Regions from separate parts of the Mesorhizobium sp. AA22 genome, predicted to be linked through region 1. Evidence: riboswitches for the same ligand, from Rfam matches in the RefSeq annotation. Region 1 holds a riboswitch; the other holds the start of a gene.
The links. A riboswitch is a leader RNA that binds a small molecule or an ion and turns the genes downstream of it on or off. The one in region 1 is predicted to bind S-adenosylmethionine.

Region 1 (9,555 bases):
ACGCCGCCGGCAAGACCATCGTCGGCAGCGGGCTGACGCTGCACATGACGACGATCGTGATCGGCCTCGTTGCCGTGCTCGCCTATGCCTATTTCGGGCTCAGGGCACGGCGCAGCCGCGAGCGGCATGGCTACGAAGCCGAACCCTTCACGCTGTTCGTCGTCAAGACCCTGGTGACCAGCGCTCTGGCGCTTTTTCTGGTCTACCAATTCGCCACCTACAGAGGTCTGCCAATCGTTCTCGTAGTGATGGGCGTGCTGATCGCGCTGTTCGTCTTCGTCACCAAACGCATGACGGTCGGCCGCCGTATCTACGCAATGGGCGGCAATGCCAAGGCGGCTCAGCTATCGGGTATCAAGACCGAGCGGCTGACCCTGATGGTGTTCATCAATATGGGCGTGCTCTCGGCGCTCGGCGGGCTGATCATTGCGGCGCGCCTTGGCCAGGCGGTGCCGGCGGCCGGCCTCGGCAGCGAGCTCGACGTCATCGCCGCTGTGTTCATCGGCGGCGCTTCGGCGATGGGCGGCGTCGGTCAAGTTATAGGCGCGGTGGTGGGCGGTTTCATCATGGGCGTCATGAACAACGGCATGTCGATCATGGGCGTCAATGTCGATTGGCAACAGGTGGTCAAGGGCCTGGTGCTGCTCGGCGCCGTGGTCTTCGACGTCTACAACAAGAACAAGGCTTGAGGGCGAGGGGACTCATGCATGTCGCCAACGTGTGCAGCGTGTTGGGACAACGGCATGCATGAAAACAAGGATTAGAGCGGGCCGCTTTTCAAACGCGGCGCGCTTTTAGGAGGCACGGGTCACATCGCGGCGCTGCCGGGCGGCGCAAAGAAGTCCCCCAAGGGGACCGGGCCCGCGAGCGCAATCCGGACGAAGAGTTCACCAGTGGCGCGGATCCCATCCGAGCCGCGCTGGTCAAGGTTTGCCAACCCGGCAGCCGGGCCAAAGGCAATTGAGAGAGGGTACATCATGCTGATCTCCCAGATCCTCGACGACGCAGAGACCATTCGCGTCGTTGCCCGCAACGGCGGCAAGACCCGGATAATCAACGGCGCCCGCAGCGTCTATTCGCTGGCGATGGAGGCCGCGCGCACCGGCACCGGACTTGTCGCCCTCATCGAGCGCAAAGGCTTCGGTGAAGCGGTCGACCTCGATGCCGCATACAAGAAGGGGCGGCTGTTGTCGCCGATCAACCATCCCGACCCGGCGCATCTTCATCTCACCGGCACCGGGCTGACCCATCTCGGCTCCGCCGCGACCCGCGATGCCATGCACAAGAAACTCGATGCCGATCGCGAAGAGCAGCTCACCGATTCAATGAAGATGTTCCGCATGGGGCTGGAGGGCGGCAAGCCCGCCAAGGGCCAGGCGGGCGTGCAGCCAGAGTGGTTCTACAAGGGCAACGGCACCATGGCGGTGGCGCCCGGTGCGGCACTTCTGTCGCCCGCCTTCGCCCAGGATGCCGGCGAGGAGCCGGAAGTCGCCGGCATCTATGTCATCGGCGACGACGGCGTCCCGTTCCGCGTCGGCTTCACACTGTCAAACGAGTTTTCCGACCATATCACCGAGCGCGTGAACTATCTTTTCCTCGCGCATTCCAAGCTGCGCAACGCTTCGTTCGGGCCGGAAATCCTGATCGGCGACCTGCCCTCCGACGTCAGGGGTACCTCGCGCATCCTCCGCGACGGCAAGCTGCTGTGGGAAAAGCCGTTCCTGTCGGGCGAGGCGAACATGTCGCACACCATCGCCAATCTCGAACATCACCACTTCAAATATTCGGCCTTCCGCCAGCCGGGCGACGTTCATGTGCACATGTTCGGCACGGCGACACTGTCCTTCGCCGACGGCATCAGGACCGAAGCCGGCGACGTGTTCGAGATCGAGGCCAAGGATTTTGGCCTGCCGCTGCGCAACCCGCTTGAAATCGAGCAACCGGTGACGGTGGCGGTGAAGGCGCTTTGATTGTGTGATCTCCCTTGAGGGGGGATGTCGCCGAAGGTGACAGAGGGGGTCGTCTCACATAAAGCGCGAACGCCGTCTCCCGTGGCGGAACGGCGTTGGCACTTTACGCGCAGCGACCCCCTCTGGCCTGCCGGCCATCTCCCCCTCAAGGGGGGAGATTGGCAGCCTCAATAAATATCGAAATCGAAATATTTGGCCTGGATCTTCTTGTAGGTGCCATCTGCGACGATCGCATCGATCGCGGCGTTGAGCTTCTCGCGCAGCGCATTGTCTTCCTTGCGCACGGCGATACCGGCTTCGGTCTCGGTGCCCTTGACGTCGCCGACCATCTTGCAGCAGCCGTCGCTCGACTTCTTCATCCAGTCCATCAGCACGAATTTGTCTGAAAGGACGGCATCGAGACGGCCGTTCATCAGGTCGGCGACCGCCTCCTCCTGGGTCGGATAGAGCTTCGCCTCGGCGCCGGCTTTGCTATAGACATCCTGGGCATAGTCGGCCTGGGTGGTCGAAGCCTGAGCGCCGACTGTCTTGCCGGCGAGTGCGGCGGGTTCGGTCGAGGCAATATCGCTGTCCTTCAACGCCACCAGCGAAAGCGGCGTGGTATAATATTTGTTGGTGAAGGAGACCTGCTTCTTGCGCTCCTCGGTAATGCTCATGGACGCGATGATGGCGTCGAACTTTCTGGCCTGGAGCGCCGGGATCATGCCGTCCCAGTCCTGCGTGACAAGTTCGCATTCGACCTTCATCTGAGCGCAAAGCGCATTGGCGATGTCGATGTCGAAGCCGGTGAGCTTGCCATCCGCGGTGATGGTGTTGAACGGCGGATAGGCGCCTTCGGTGGCGATCTTCAACTTTTCCTGTGCTTGCGCCGACAAGGACCCGGCAGCCATCACCAGCATGGCAGCTGTTGCTGCCGATGCGATCCATCTTGAAATCTGCATTTCTTTGTTCCCTTGGTTCAACCACCTTGATGGTTAGGCACAGCCAAGCACGGCCCGCAAGGTCAGGCAAGCACAGTCTGGTTGATCGGAGATCAGCGCGCGGCGCGGAAATGTTTGGACAGTTTCAGGCCCTGTGCCTGATAATTCGAGCCGAGATCTGTGCCGTAGAGCGCCTGCGGCCGCTTCAGCATGTGCTCGTAGACCAGCCGTCCGACGATCTGGCCGTGGTCGAGGATGAACGGCACTTCGTGGCTGCGCACTTCGAGCACAGCCCTGCTGCCGGTGCCCCCGGCCGCCGAATGGCCGAAGCCCGGATCAAAGAAACCGGCATAGTGGACACGGAACTCGCCAACCAGCGGATCGAAAGGCGTCATCTCGGCGGCATAGAGCGGCGGCACATGCACCGCCTCCTGGCTGACGAGGATATAGAATTCATCGGGATCGAGCACCAGTTCGCCAGCACCGCTCTTGTAGAGCGGCTCCCAGAAATCGACAACATCCTGCGCGGCGCGCTTGTCGACATCGACCAGGCCGGTGTGGTGCTTGCCGCGGTAGCCGACCAGCCCGTCCTTGTCGCCATCGAGGTCGATCGACAGTGCGATGCCGCCGCCGGAAATGTTCGGCGGCTCGGTGGCGACGAGCGTCTCGGCACGATGCAATTCGTGCAGCTCGCTTTCCGACAAAAGCGCATTGCCGGTGCGGAACCTGATCTGCGACAGCCGCGAGCCGGCACGGACGACGATCGGAAAGGTGCGCGGGCTGACTTCCAGATAGAGCGGGCCGTTGTAGCCGGCAGCGATCTTGTCGAACTCGTGGCCGCGATCGGTCATCACCCGGGTGAAGATGTCGAGCCGTCCGGTCGAGCTCTTCGGGTTGGCCGAGGCCGAAACGTTTGCCGGAAGCGCCAGGCTCTCAAGCAGCGGCACGATATAGACGCAGCCCGTCTCCAGCACCGCACCGTCGGCGAGATTGATTTCGTGCAGCTTCAGGCGGTCGAGTTTTTCAGCAACCCTGTGGTTCGGGCCGGGCAGGAAGGAGGCGCGCACCCGCCAGGCCTTGTCGCCAAGCCTAAGGTCGAGGCTGGCCGGCTGGACCTGGTCGGCATCGAGCGCGCGCGGCGATTTCAGCGCGCCCGACTGGAACAGCGCGGAAATATCCTGATCGGGAAGAATGCCTGTCTGCCGCAAAGTCTGGCTCCGCTCGAAGGCCGGGCGTGGTCTCGTTTTGTCGCAGGTTCCTGCCGCGGAACCCGCTGGTACAAACCTCTTAATCATGCCGGCAATTGACGCAAGCGTGGTGCGGGTTTAAAGGGTCGTTATCCCGTGGTGATTTGGCCGGTCGGCTTGCAGCCACGTTAAACAAGTCGCTAAAGGACCGTCGGCCCGAAAGGCCATATGGACCGGTTGCGACTTTCGCGGCCGGTTTTTTTGTATTTGGGCCATTTTTGGTGTTTGGAACAAGGTGATGACGAGCAACAAGCGCAACTGGAAGCCTCAGACCGCACTCGTGCATGCGGGAACGCTGCGTTCCGGCTTCGGCGAAACCTCCGAGGCGATGTATCTCACGCAAGGCTATGTCTACGATACGGCGCAGGCGGCGGAAGCCCGCTTCAAGGGCGAGGAACCGGGCTTCATCTATTCGCGCTATGCCAATCCGACGGTCGACATGTTCGAGAAGCGCATGTGTGCGCTGGAAGGTGCCGAAGATGCCCGCGCCACCGCATCCGGCATGGCGGCGGTGACAGCGGCGTTGCTGTGCAGCGCCAAGGCCGGCGACCACATCGTGGCGGCGCGCGCGCTGTTCGGCTCCTGCCGCTGGGTGGTCGAGACGCTGGCGCCGAAATACGGCATCGAGGCGACGCTGGTCGATGGCACCGAAATCGCCAATTGGGAAAAGGCGGTCAGGCCCAACACGAAGCTGTTCTTCCTTGAAAGCCCGACCAATCCGACGCTGGAAGTCGTCGACATCGCAGCCGTCGCCTCGCTTGCCGATTCGATCGGCGCGCGGCTGATCGTCGACAATGTCTTTGCCACGCCCTTGCAGCAGAAGCCGTTGCAGCTCGGCGCCCATATCGTCGTCTATTCGGCGACCAAGCACATCGACGGCCAGGGGCGCTGCCTCGGCGGCGTCATCCTGTCGGACAAGAAATGGATCGACGAGAACCTGCACGATTATTTCCGCCACACCGGTCCCAGCCTGTCGCCGTTCAACGCCTGGACGCTGCTGAAGGGCCTGGAAACGCTGCCGCTGCGCGTGCGCCAGCAGACGGAAAGTGCCGGCCGGATCGCGGACTTCCTCGCCGAGCGGCCGGAAATCGCCCGCGTCATCTATCCCGGCCGCGCCGATCACCCGCAAGCGGCGGTCGTCAAGAGGCAGATGTCGGGCGGCTCGACGCTGATCTGCCTCGACGTCAAGGGCGGCAAGCAGGCGGCCTTCGCCTTCCAGAACGCGCTCGATATCGTGCTGATCTCTAACAATCTCGGTGACGCCAGGAGCCTGATCACCCATCCGGCGACGACGACACACAAGAATCTGAGCGACGAGGCGCGGGCCGAACTCGGCATCGGGCCAGGCACGCTCAGGCTGTCCGTCGGCCTGGAGGACACCGACGACCTGCTCGAAGACATCGAGCAGGCCCTGAAAGCCGCCAGATAGTGCACTGGGCGGTGTCGCTCGAATCGTCAAAATCAGGCGCGGTCAGGCGCCCGACGGGGTCTCTTCCAATTCCGCAACGGCGCTGGTGTGGATGGTCATCGTGTTGCCACGCCAGTCGACGGCACCGCTGAGCCAGCCACGCGCCCAGACAATCGGCAGGATGCAATCGCGCGCCATCATCGCCGGGACCATGCGTAGCGACAGGTGCCAGCTCTTGGCCGAGGCGAGAGCGCATTCCGGGAGATAGGCGACTACCAGCACAACGAGGGCGGTCGCCGACAGGCTGAAGCCGGCGCCGGCCGCAGCAACCAGCGCAAGCGCCAGCGGCACCGCCGCGCCGACCAGTATTTCGGGTGCGAAGAACAGTGGGAAGGTGACGCGACGCAGGCGTGCCCAGCGGGCCTGGCGCGACCAGATTTCGCCGAGCGTGCGAAAACCGAGCGGCTGCTCAAAGGGCGAGGCGACGAGATTGACGCGCAGTCCAAGCCCGTTGACCAGCTTGGTCGCGGCGGCATCCTCGGCGATCTCGGCGGCAAGCGCACGGATCCCGCCATTGGCGTCGAGCATGGGCTTGTCCCACAACATGCTCTTGCCTTGGGCAAAGCCAAGGCCTATCGCCTCGCCGGTATATTGCCAGCGCGCCTGCAGCGTGTTGAGGAAGGCGCATTCGACCTCAGCCCAGAACCCGTCCGGCCGCGAGCCGATCGGCGTCGAGCAGACAAGGCCGGTGTCCGGCCGCCATGCCGCCATCAGATGCTGGACATAATCCCTCGGCATCAGAACGTTGGAATCGGCAAGGATGACCCAGCGGTGGCGCGCCGCCTCCCAGCCCTTCACGCAATTGTTGAGTTTCGGATTGCCGCTGATGCGGTCGTCGCCGACGAGCAGCCGGGCCGGCACGGCCGGAAAACGGGCAATCGCATCGGTGACCGGCCTGGCCACCGGGTCGTCGGCATGGGCGACGCAGAAGATGAGCTCATAGCGCGGCCAGTCGAGAGAGAAGGCGCGCTCGAGCGTCTCCTCGGCAAACGGCTCGACGCCGCGCGACGGCACGACGATCGACACCGGAGGCGCCTTGCCGGCTGGCGGCGCGATCCTGCCAGGCCGCTTCAGCTTCAACGAAGCGAGCAGGATGCTGGCGAGATTGACGAGAAGCAGAGCTGTGGAAAGCAAGGCGGCTGTGACTGTCAGTTCCATCGATATCTGGTCACTCCAGAAAAGCCAGCCGCATGATAGCCGTTTTCAACAGTTCGACGGAATGCTGAGTCGCCCGGCCCTGCGCACACCATCATTGTCATGTGTCACTTAAATGACATTGTTCTTCGGCACCTGCGCGCAAACGAGTCGGGCAACGACGGAAGCGCGCCGTTGACCAAACTGCGGAGAGCGTCGAAAGTTCCGTCTGCATATTGTGGAGTAGGATATGTACAGCGCCGTTACGCGCAACATCGAAGTACAGGTCAGGCCGTTCTATCTGGAAGATCGCTCCGACCCGTCGGAGAACCGCTATGTCTGGGGCTACCAGGTGACCATCGACAACCAGTCGGATGAATTCGTACAACTTCTGTCACGCTATTGGCACATCACCGACGGCACCGGCCGGGTCGAGGAAGTGCGCGGCGCCGGCGTTGTCGGCGACCAGCCCGAACTCAACCCCGGCGACAGTTATCAATATACGTCTGGCTGCCCGCTCTCGACGCCGTCCGGCATCATGGTCGGCCACTATACGATGCGCAACAAGCGAGGCGAGACGTTCGACGTCGCCATCCCCGCCTTTTCGCTCGATCTGCCGGGCACGCGGCGCACCGTCAACTGACCAGCTAGACCTGATCCATCCCGATAGAATCGGGATGGGCTCTAACTCTTAGACCAGGACCTTTTCCGAACCGAAGGTCAGCGAAGCAAAAAACGCTTTCCACTTTTCGATGCACGGACCTTCGGTCGGGATCATGGTCTACTGCGCCGCGGCAAACTCCGCCGGATCGAAGTCATATTGCTTCGAGCAGAATTCGCAGGCGACATGAATGCCGCCATCCTCGGTGCTGTCCCTGATCTCGTCGGCTGAGAAACCTTCGAGTATGCCGCGGATCTTCTCCCTGGAGCATGAGCACTCGTCGGCTACCGGTACGCCGCCGAAGACGCGGACGCCGTGCTCGTGGAACAGCCGGTAAAGCAACCGCTCGGCGCCGATCGTCGGGTCGATCAGTTCCGTCGGCTCGATGGTGCCAAGCAATGCCAGCAGTTCCTGCCAGGAATTGTCGGCCGGATCATGTATCTCATCGCGCGGATCGCCGTCGCCGCCCGGAAGGTCGGGCACGCGCATGCGTTCCGCCGATTGCGGCAGGAATTGCGCAAGGATGCCACCGGCACGCCATTGCTCGCGGGCACCGCCGACACTGGGCGTCAACAGCTTGGCCACCGAGAGTCTGAGGTCGGTCGGGATCTGTTCCGACTGGCGAAAATAGGTGCGCGCGGCCTCCTCCAGCGTCTCACCGTCGAGCTGGACGATGCCCTGATAGCGCTGCGTGTGGGCACCCTGGTCGATGGTCAGCGCCAGGACACCGCTGCCGAGCAGCGTCTGCTGCGAGATCTCGCCGACAGATGTCAGTGCCTCCAGCCGGTCGGCGTCGAAGCGAGCATAGGCGCGCAGCGCCTGTGGCGTGGAAAAATCCGCCACCAGCATGTCGACCGGCCCGTCGGTGCGGGTCTGCAGGATGAACTTGCCCTCGAACTTGAGCGAGGTGCCAAGCAGCACCGTCAGCACACAGGCTTCCGCCAGCAGGCGGGCGACCGGCTCGGGATAGTCATGACGGCTGAGGATCGCGTCGAGCATCGGCCCGAGCTGGACGGTGCGGCCGCGCACGTCGAGCGGGCCGACCTCGAAGGGCACGACATGATCGTCGCCGGCGTAGCCGAATTCGCCGAGTTTGGGTTGATGTTCAGCCAATTGATGAGTTTCCAACATGACAAAGCTCCGGGGCGCGGCCATGCCGCCCTCCGGGGCGCATGCGTCGAAACGCGCTCGATTTGCGTGATGCGGCTGAGATAGGCATCACGTACTCCCGGATCAAGGCGGCCCGGATCAAGCGCCCAGACACCAGGCCAAAACCGCCTTCTGGGCGTGGAGCCGGTTCTCGGCCTCGTCGAACACCACCGAATGTGGCCCGTCGATGACCTCGTCAGTGACCTCCTCGCCACGATGCGCCGGCAGGCAGTGCATGAACAACGCATCGGGCTTCGCCTTCGCCATCAGCGCCGCATTGACCTGGTAGGGTGAGAAGACATTATGGCCGCGAGCACGGTGCTCCTGGCCCATCGACACCCAGCAGTCGGTGACGACGCAGTCGGCCTCGTGGACCGCCTCCTCGGGCGAGCGGGTGAAGTTCAACTTGCCGCCATGCGCCCTCGACCAGTCGACATGCTTCTGCGCCGGCTCGCTGCCTTCCGGCACGGCTACGTTGAGATTGAAGCGGAACCGCGCTGAGGCCTCCAGCAGCGAATGCAGCACGTTGTTGCCGTCGCCGGTCCAGGCAATGGTCTTGCCGGCGACCGGACCGCGATGCTCCTCGAAAGTCATGACGTCGGCCATCAGCTGGCACGGATGGGTATCGTCGGTCAGCCCGTTGATGACGGGAACGGTGGCGTTCTCGGTCAGCTCCAGCAGCCGGTCATGCGATGTGGTTCGGATCATGATCGCATCGACATAGCGCGACAGCACCTTGGCCGTGTCGGCGATGGTTTCGGAGCGGCCGAGCTGCATCTCGGTGCCGGTCAGCATGATGGTCTCGCCGCCGAGTTGGCGCATGCCGACGTCGAAGGATACGCGCGTGCGCGTCGACGGCTTGTCGAAGATCATCGCCAGCACCTTGCCTTCGAGCGGTTTTGTCCGCTCGCCAGCCTTGAGCCTTGCCTTTCGCACGACGGCATCGTCCAGCATGAAGCGCAGATCGCCCTCGGAGACGGCGGAAAGATCGGTGAAATGGCGAAGG
Region 2 (9,555 bases), 1.6 Mb from region 1:
ATCCCGAACCGAAGAAGCCGCATTTTCCCCACCAGATCGCCGGAAATCATGGCGCCGGCATTATCGATGCCGTGGGCGCGAACGTCGCTTTCAAACCGGGCACGCTTGTCGCGTTCAGCCACTACAATAGCTGGGCCGAATATGCGGCCGTTCCGGCCGAATGGCTGATCCCGCTACCGGCGGACTATCCGCTCGAACGCGCCGGACAGATGGTGAACCCCATCACCGCCTGGGACCTGCTGGCGGATTCCCGTGTGCAGCCTGGACAGTGGCTGGCCGTCACGGCCGGCTATTCATCGGTTTCGACGATGGTGATGCAGTTCGCCAAACGGCGCGGCATCAACGTGATCGCGCTCGTGCGACGCTCTCACGACAGGCTGGACCTGAAGCGGCTTGGTGCCACCGCCACCCTCGATCTGTCGGATTTGAAGGTCGGCATCAGGGAAGCGGTCATGGACATGACCGGCGGCGCCGGGTTGAACGGGATCATCGACAATGTCGGCGGACCCGCCAGTGGCGAATTGATCCGCACCCTCGCGATGGGCGGGCAGATGGTCATCAATGGCGGCATGAGCAGCGAGCGTTTCGAACTGCACAATTTCGACGTGCTGCTGAGCGGCGTCGAGATCAGGGCAAATATCTACCGCTACTTCTTTTCGCCGCCTGTCGAAGCGGACCGGCCGGTGTTGCGCGAGATTATCGACATCTTCGGCCAACCCGATTTCCATATCTCTGTCGGCGGCATCCATCCGCTGGCGCAGTTCGAGCTCGCCGTTGCAAACAGCCTGGATCGCGCCGATCTCGGAAAGCAGATTTTCAGGATGTAGCCCGGACTATGATCCCGATCCGAAGGTCAGCGAAGCAAAAAGTGGAACCGGTTTTCGGAAAGATCATGGTCAAACAACGAAAGAAGATCACGACCCGATCCGTTTCGCCACCTCTTCCAGCCAGTGGTCGCGGATCCCCAGCGCCTCGAGGTGCTCCAGTGTGCTGAGCACGTAGTCCTCGTTCTTTCCCGACTGGCCGACGGCGCCGCGAACGACGGTCGCCGCATCGGCCGCATCGAGCGCACCGGCATATTGCTCGTGGGTACGGTCGACGACATAGGCGACAGCCGAGACCGTCTCGCCCCCGTCCGTCTCGCCGCCACCCTTATCGCCGCTACCCTTATCGCCACCCCCCTTATCGCCGCCATCCTTATCGCCATTGTCGAGGCGAATGCTAAGCATGCGCTCGAGATAGACATTGGTGACTAGCTCGCGCTCGCGCAGATAGGTGATGACCTCGTTGCGCAGATCGCCGGGGACGCGGAAGGCCAGCCCGATGCAGGAGCCGCCACGGTCGAGGCCGAGCACCAGGCCGGGCCGTTCGCGCGTGCCGCGATGCACGAAGGAGTAGACGCACAGCGAGCGGCGGTAGCCATGGAGGCGGGCGCGCCGCGTCTCGATATGCGCAAATCCCGGCCGCCAGATCAGCGAACCGTAGCCAAAAACCCAAAAATCGCCCATATCGCCAAGCCTGTTGCAGCACCGCACTGGAATCGGTGTTTTTCGATCCTCCTCCGTCTATCTGATGTTGCCGGAAACGACAGTCCCCTCTGCAACACGCGCCAACGAAGAGCCGCAGCATGACGTCAAATGACGAACGCCCGCCGAATTTTCTCCGCCGGCTGCTCTGGCTCGGCGCTTTCATCGTCGTGCTGTTCGGCCTCTACAGCGCCGGCTGGTTCTACCTGGCAGGCAAGGTCAAGAGCGAAGCCGGCAAAGCGGTGGCCGAGCTCAACGGCAATGGCATCGAGGCGGACTGCGCCAATCTGACGGTCAGCGGCTATCCCTCGAGCTTCGCCGTTTCCTGCGACAACCTGGCTTACCAGGACGACACAAGGAACGTCGCCGCCTCGCTCGGCAGCCTCCACGCGGCTACGCATATCACCCAGATCCTGTCGCCTGGCGTCGACCTGCGGGGACCGCTCAGGACCTCCGTGCCGGGGATGGCGCCGCTATGGATCGACTGGGATACTCTGCGAGCGAACGTGAAACTGTCCTGGCCGCTGCCCCGGCGCGTTTCACTGGAGGCGGAGAGCCTGTCTGCCCAGACCGATCCGGCGGATGGCACAGACCCGGTCGAGCTGTTCAGCGCCGGGACAGCGGCCGGACAATTGCGTCCGAACGGCCAGGACATCGACTATGCCGGAAGTTTTACCGATCTCGAAATCGATCCAGGGGTGATCGATGGGCGCGTTCTGCCGCCGCTCGACGGCAGCGGCGACGTGACGCTGAAGAACGGCGTGGCGCTGATCAAGACACAAACAGAGGGCCTACGCGGCCAGGCGGTCGATATCGGCAAGCTGGATCTGTCGTCGGGAACTGCGCGTATCACCGTTTCCGGACCGGTTTCGGTCGATGCCGATGGGCTGATCGACGCCGATTTGATGATCAAGCTTAGCGATCCGAAGGCGGTGGCGGCAATCCTCGGCAAGGCCATTCCCGAGCAGAAGAGCCAGATCAAAACAGGCTTTGCCGGGCTGGCGCTGCTAGGCAACGAACCGTCGATGCCGCTCAAGGTCGTCAAGGGCAAGGCCTCGCTCGGTTTTATCCCGCTGGGCAGGATCGAGCCGGTCGATTAGACCAAGATTGCGAACCTCCAGTTCGGAAAAAAAGATCATGGTCGAACAGGAAGATAGATGAACCGCCCGGTGAAGCTCCTGAGTGTTGGCGCGCTGACGCTCGACACGATCCTACGCGTCGACACGCTTCCGACACGTCAGGGCAAGTTCATCGCGGCCGACGGCGTCCAGATCGCCTCGGGCATGGCTTCGAGCGCGGCCTGCGCCGCACGCCGTCTCGGCGCGGACGTATCGCTGTGGGCGAGCGCGGGAGACGACACCGTCGGCGATCAGCTGGTCGCCGGGATCGAGGCCGAAGGCGTCGATTGCAGCTTTGTCCGGCGCGTCACCGGCGCGCGTTCGGCACTGTCGGCCATCTTGGTCGATACGCATGGCGAGCGCATCATCGTTCCTTTTTATGACAAGCTCGCCCAGGCCGATCCCGAGGCGCTCCCCACCCAAGATCTCACCGCATTCGACGCCGTCCTGGTAGACGTACGCTGGCCGGGCGCAGCAGCTCTGGCCCTGGCGGCGGCGCGCGCAATCGGCCGTCCAGCCATACTGGACGCCGACACCGCGCCACGGGACGTGCTGGAACGCCTGTTTCCGCTCGCCTCGCACATCGTCGCGTCGGAGCCGGCGGCGTTCATCCTCTGCGGCGAGGAACAAGGCCCGCAAAAGGCCTGTGAAGGGTTGGCCGGACGCACCGATGCATTCGTAGCGGTGACGGGCGGCTCGGCGGGAAGCTGGTGGTTCGACCGCTCAGTGGGATCCGTGCGCCATGTCGCGGCGCCAAGGATCAAGGCAGTGGACACGCTTGCCGCCGGCGACGTGTTTCACGGCGCCTTTGCCGTTGGTTTGGCGGAAGCCATGCCGATCGAACAGGCCCTGCGCTTTGCCAGCGCCGCCGCCGCGCTCAAATGCCTGCGTTTCGGCGGCAGGCTGGGTGCGCCGGACAGGGCCGAGACGCTGGCGATGATGGCCGCCCTATGGCCGGCCTGAGACAGCGGCGGGCTTTCAAATCGAATCGTACCGCCGCTCTGCCTTTTGTTTGAGCATCGGATTTCCCAAAATCGGTACCCACATTTGGGTCCGATGCTCTATCCCTTGGATGGGTGCTCGACCGCCTGCCGGCCAAAGTCCGGTACGTCGATGTCCTGGCCGGCCTCGATGATCGAGCGGCGGACGGCGCGGGTGCGGGTGAACAGGTCGAACAGCTTTTCGCCGTCGCCCCAGCGGATCGCCCGCTGCAGCGAGGCCAAATCTTCCGAGAACCGCGCCAGCATTTCGAGAATGGCATCCTTGTTGTGCAGGCAGACATCCCGCCACATGGTCGGGTCGGAAGCGGCAAGGCGCGTGAAGTCACGAAAGCCGGAGGCCGAGTATTTGATGACCTCGGACTTGGTGACCGACTCCAGATCGTCGGCGGTGCCGACGATGTTGTAGGCGATGATGTGCGGCAGATGCGAAACGATGGCCAATGTCATGTCGTGATGCTGGGAATCCATCGTATCGATGTTAGAGCCGCAGCGGCGCCAGAATTCCGAGAGTCTTTCCAGCGCCTCGGGATCGGTGCCGGGCAACGGCGTGAAAATGCACCAGCGATTCTCGAACAGTTCGGCAAAGCCTGCATCCGGACCCGATTTTTCGGTGCCCGCCAACGGATGGCCGGGAATGAAATGCACACCATCAGGCACATGCGGCTGCATCTGCGCGATGACCGACGCCTTGGTCGAGCCGACATCGGTGAGGATGGCGCCCTGCTTCAGCGCCGGTGCGATTTCCTCGGCGACCTCGCCCGAAGCGCCGACCGGCACCGAAACGATGACCAGGTCTGCATCGCGGACCGACTCTTTCGCGTCCACCGTGTAGGAGGAGCCGAGACCGAGTTCGCTTGCCCGTGCCAGCGTCGTTTCGCTGCGTGTCGAGATAGCGACGTGGCGGGCAAGACCTTCGCGGCGGATGATGCGGGCCAGCGACGAGCCGATCAGGCCGATGCCGACCAGCGCGATCTTTTCGAACATCGGTGATGTCATTGTCTCAGCTTTTCAGAAATGTCGTGAGCGCGGCGACAACGCCGCGATTGGCCTCTTCGGTGCCGATGCTCATGCGCAGTGCATTCGGGAAGCCGTAGCCGGAAACGCGCCGCAATATGTAGCCGCGCGCTGAGAGGTAGTCGTCCGCAGCCGCCGCCGAATGCTTTTGGTCCTCGGGAAAGTGGATGAGCACGAAATTGCCGACGCTCGGCGTCACCCGCAGTCCGAGCTTGGTCAACTCCTCGCTCACCCATTGCAGCCAGGTCTCGTTGTGCGCCACGCTGCGCTCGACATGGGCGCGGTCGCGGATCGCGGCAATGCCGGCCTCGATCGCCGTCGCGTTGACGTTGAAGGGACCTCGCACGCGGTTAATCGCGTCGATGATATGCATCGGCGCGTACATCCAGCCGATCCGCGCGCCGCCGAGGCCGAGCTTGGAGAAGGTGCGGGTCATGACCACGTTTTCCGCGCCAGCCACCAGCTCGACGCCGGCTTCATAGTCGTTGCGGCGGACATATTCGGCATAGGCGCCATCCAGCACCAGAAGCACATTTCGAGGCAGGCCGGCATGCAAGCGGCGCACCTCCTGGAACGGCAAATAGGTGCCGGTCGGGTTGTTCGGATTGGCGAGGAAGATGATTCTGGTCCGCGGCGTTACGGCGGCGAGGATCGCATCGACGTCGGCGCGCTCATTGGTTTCCTTGACAGAGACCGGGACAGCGCCAGCCGACTGGATGTAGATCTTGTAGACCATGAAGCCGTGTTCGGTGATAACGGCTTCATCGCCGGGCGCGAGATAGGTCTGCGCAAGCAGGCCCAGAATCTCGTCGGAACCATTGGAACAGACGATGTTCGCCGGGTTGAGGCCATGCACCTCGGCGATCGCCTCCCGCAGGCGCTTGGCGGTGCCGTCGGGATATATGTCGAGTTTGGCTGCGACGTCGCGCGCGGCCTCTATCGCCTTCGGAGAGGGGCCGAGCGGGTTCTCGTTCGACGACAATTTATGGATACTGGCAACGCCGGCCGGCGCCGTGCTCCTGCCCGGCACATAGGCTTCTATGTCCATGATCCCCGCGCGGGGCGTTGGACGTGCCTGATCCGATGGCTGGTTCATATTGCAAAAATCCGTCGAGAACGTTTCCGCCTAGCGTGATGGATTTGGAGTTCCTGCCATTTTGGTGGCATCAGCGCTCAGGAACTTCAAATCCAGCACACTAGAATTCATTGGTTGCTAGCGTGGCGAATCCGAAATTCGCCCACTGCGCTGCTCCAACGCGATGCGAATTTCGGATTCGCCACACTAGAAGCCGCAGCGGAAATACAAGCCGTGGCCCGGAATGTCGAGACCGTCAATTAAGGGTGAGCGACTGGCCGTTGACGCCGAGGCGCGGCGGTCCTAGAAGAAAGGCGAAATCCCGTGGTGATTTGGCCGGTCGGCTTGCAGCCACGTTAAACAACTCGCTAAAGGGCCGTTTGCATTCTGTAACCGGCTTTGCGAAGGCAATGCCGGTTTTTGTTGTCCGTTGCCGGCCGGACAACCGCATCGCCCGAAAATCGGAATCGATTTTCGGAAAGCGCGATGGGTAATATAAGAGGATGCGATGGTCGCGCTGCGCACTAAAAGAACCAACAACGAGGCCGACCAACCGTCGAGCCCGGTGTTGCGTTTCGGTGCCGACAAGCCGCTCAAGCTTGACGCCGGCACGCTGCTGTCACCGTTCCAGATCGCCTACAAGACCTACGGCACGCTCAACGACGCCCGCTCCAACGCCATCCTCGTCTGCCATGCGCTGACCGGCGACCAGCATGTCGCCAGCACCAATCCAGTGACCGGCAAGCCGGGCTGGTGGGAAGTGCTGATCGGCCCCGGCAAGATCATCGACACCAGCCGCTTCTTCGTAATCTGCTCAAACGTCATCGGCGGCTGTCTCGGTTCGACCGGCCCCGCCTCTACCAATCCAGCCACCGGCAAGCCCTACGGGCTCGACCTGCCGATCATCACCATCCGCGACATGGTGCGGGCGCAGTTGATGCTGGTCGACCATTTCGGCATCGAAAAACTGTTCTCAGTGCTCGGCGGCTCGATGGGCGGCATGCAGGTGCTGCAATGGGCGTCGAGCTATCCGGAGCGCGTTTTCTCAGCGCTGCCGATCGCCACCGGCGCGCGCCATTCCTCGCAGAACATCGCCTTCCATGAGGTCGGCCGGCAAGCGGTGATGGCCGATCCGGACTGGCATGGCGGCAAATATTTCGAGCAGGGCAAGCGCCCGGAAAAGGGACTGGCCGTGGCGCGTATGGCCGCTCACATCACCTACCTGTCTGAAGCGGCCCTGCACCGGAAGTTTGGCCGCAATTTGCAGGACCGTGAAGCGCTCACCTTCGGTTTCGACGCCGACTTCCAGATTGAGAGCTATCTGCGCCATCAGGGCATGACCTTCGTCGACCGTTTCGACGCCAACTCCTATCTCTACATGACCCGGGCAATGGACTATTTCGACCTCGCCGCCGACCATGGCGGCCGACTGGCCGACGCCTTTGCCGGCACCAGGACCCGTTTCTGCCTGGTCTCATTCACCAGCGACTGGCTGTTCCCGACCGAGGAGAGCCGCTCGGTCGTTCACGCGCTGAACGCGGCCGGCGCCTCGGTGTCCTTCGTCGAGATCGAGACCGATCGCGGCCACGACGCCTTCCTGCTCGACGAGCCGGAGTTGTTCGCCGCCATCAACGGCTTCATCGCCTCGGCGGCCCGCGCCAGGGGGCTCAGCGCATGACCCCTGAAGATTGCAGGCTTTCCGGACCGGCATCATGCGCCAGGCATCAGCGCATGACCCCGAAAAGTCGCAGACTGTTCGGATCCGGATCATGCGCCAGGCAAAAGGCGAGATCATGAGTGTCAACCACGCCCAGCGCGTCGACCTCGAAGTCGTCGCCGATCTCATCCCGCCGCAGTCGCGGGTGCTGGACGTCGGTTCCGGCGATGGCCTGCTGCTCGAATTGCTGCAGGCGACGAAGCAGGTCGACGGCCGCGGGATGGAACTGTCGCAGCGCGGCGTCAACGAATGCGTGGCGCGCGGCCTGTCCGTCATCCAGGGCGACGCCGACAAGGACCTCAAATTCTATCCCGACAAGGGTTTCGATTTCGTCGTCCTGTCGCAAACCTTGCAGGCGACCCGCAACCCGAAGCTGGTGCTCGACGAATTGCTCAGGATCGGCAAACACGCCATCGTCTCCTTCCCCAATTTCGGCCACTGGCGGGTGCGCCTTTCGCTGTTCCTCGAAGGGCGGATGCCGGTGACCAAGGACCTGCCCTATTCCTGGTACGACACACCCAACATCCATTTCTGCACCATCCGCGACTTCGTCAATCTCTGCGAGGAGCTCGGCGCAACCGTGGAAAGGGCAACCGCGCTTGACGCCAATGGCCAGAAAATCGGCCTCTCGATGCCATGGTGGTTCTGGAATTTCTTTGGCCAGCAAGCGGTGTTCCTGCTGAGGCGATAACGGCCGTCGCTTCTTCGGCCAATATGGCGCTCGGCCTGCCCGAGTCCGAAGACCATGGGTGTAGGACTGATCGCCATTCATCGACCAGCTAGCGATTAAGTTCCGGAAAATACGGATCGGAGAAAAACCGCCGGTCGCGCTCGCCTTGCAAACAGTCGACCGGTGTTGCCGCATCGACCCGGATCGGTACGCGATCGGCCCAGGGACCGGCAACACCGCTGACCTCTAGGATCAGTTTGCGGCGTATGGCGGTCACGAATTCGGAAGCGGCATAGACCGGCAGCACGAAAGCCCCAGGCCCGCCCGTAACGCACTCGGCATAGTATTGGTCGAGATGGCTGAAGCTGGGCGACGGGCTGATCAGGATCGGCAGGCCGTTGATGACGATACCGTTTGCCACCGCGGCGTCGCGTGTCGTGGTGACGGGCATCCCGGTATTGTTGGGACCATCGCCTGAAATGTCGATGACGCTGCGCGTCGCTTCGAAAGCGCCTCCATCCAATAGCTTGGCGCCGAAGCCGAGCGCACCGGAAATGGAGGTGCCGCGAAAGCTCCTGAATGGGCGCGCCTCGATCTTGTCGGCGAATGCGTCGGCGCTCTCAGCGTTATCGATGACCTGCCAGGCAATGACCGCATCGTCGCGGACAGTGCCTGCCCATTCGAAATAGGCCAGCGCGATGCGGCCGGTCACACCCGAACGCACCGCATCGATGAAGTCGGGGTGGCGCAGCGCCTCGACATAGCCGGCGCGCTGCAGGGCGAATTCCCTTTCGTCCATCGAGTGTGAAATGTCGACCGCCAGCACCAGTTCGACGTCCACCGCAATGGTATTGGCCGGCGCGCCCAGTGGTGCTGCCTGAGCGCAGGCAAGGCAGGCAAGCAGGCTGATGCATGTCGCCCAAAAGTGCGAAGCGGTTTTGGGGTAACGACATGCATAGAAACAAAGGCTTAAAACGTGTCGCATGAATCTCTTCAACGGGACGCGTTTTAAGCGCGTCAAGCATGGGTCCAACGCCGCGAACTTCCGCACGATGCCGGCAATCTTTCGCCGCGATCACGGCGAAATAAAGCTTGGCTGCGTATCGCCGGCTACGTCTCTTGGTAGGCTGCGGCGACGGCCGGGGGTGGTTCGATCGCGCCGGCCCTGACACGGACTGGCTTGAGAGCCGGTCGCTCGACGTCTTTCACGATCGCCAACGAGCGCGGAAAGAATTCAACGTTCTGCTGGCTCCGGCCAATGTTGAGGATCGCGGCGTCGGCAAGACGCGCTTCCAGCATCGACAGCACCCGACTCAGCGTCGCGCCGTCGAACGTGTCCAAAGCCTCGTCGATGATCACCCATTTCGGCTGCCGCAAAACCAGCCGGGCAAAGGCAAGCAGGCGCTGCTCGTCATCGCTCAATTCGCGCTCCCA

Region 2: it holds a riboswitch for S-adenosylmethionine, as region 1 does, so the genes downstream of both, A9K68_RS07250 (homoserine O-acetyltransferase) here and A9K68_RS30920 (O-succinylhomoserine sulfhydrylase) in region 1, are expected to answer to the same signal.

Annotation. Positions count from the first base shown of each region.
Region 1 covers NZ_CP048406.1:6,543,075-6,552,629, forward strand. Annotated here, with positions in the region: gene mmsB (multiple monosaccharide ABC transporter permease) at 1-689, shown strand, start outside; gene A9K68_RS30900 (hypothetical protein) at 809-979, opposite strand; gene araD1 (AraD1 family protein) at 978-1,970, shown strand; gene A9K68_RS30910 (ABC transporter substrate-binding protein) at 2,138-2,911, opposite strand; gene A9K68_RS30915 (2'-deoxycytidine 5'-triphosphate deaminase) at 3,004-4,098, opposite strand; SAM riboswitch at 4,224-4,301, shown strand; gene A9K68_RS30920 (O-succinylhomoserine sulfhydrylase) at 4,376-5,566, shown strand; gene A9K68_RS30925 (ceramide glucosyltransferase) at 5,609-6,763, opposite strand; gene apaG (Co2+/Mg2+ efflux protein ApaG) at 6,990-7,382, shown strand; gene A9K68_RS30935 (Hsp33 family molecular chaperone) at 7,521-8,555, opposite strand; gene argF (ornithine carbamoyltransferase) at 8,649-9,555, opposite strand, start outside.
Region 2 covers NZ_CP048406.1:1,487,738-1,497,292, reverse strand. Annotated here, with positions in the region: gene A9K68_RS07280 (zinc-binding dehydrogenase) at 1-827, shown strand, start outside; gene A9K68_RS07275 (gamma-glutamylcyclotransferase) at 915-1,508, opposite strand; gene A9K68_RS07270 (DUF2125 domain-containing protein) at 1,628-2,626, shown strand; gene A9K68_RS07265 (PfkB family carbohydrate kinase) at 2,684-3,607, shown strand; gene A9K68_RS07260 (prephenate/arogenate dehydrogenase family protein) at 3,706-4,641, opposite strand; gene hisC (histidinol-phosphate transaminase) at 4,646-5,755, opposite strand; SAM riboswitch at 6,049-6,126, shown strand; gene A9K68_RS07250 (homoserine O-acetyltransferase) at 6,243-7,412, shown strand; gene metW (methionine biosynthesis protein MetW) at 7,528-8,142, shown strand; gene A9K68_RS07240 (DUF1194 domain-containing protein) at 8,231-9,106, opposite strand; gene A9K68_RS07235 (ABC transporter ATP-binding protein/permease) at 9,232-9,555, opposite strand, start outside.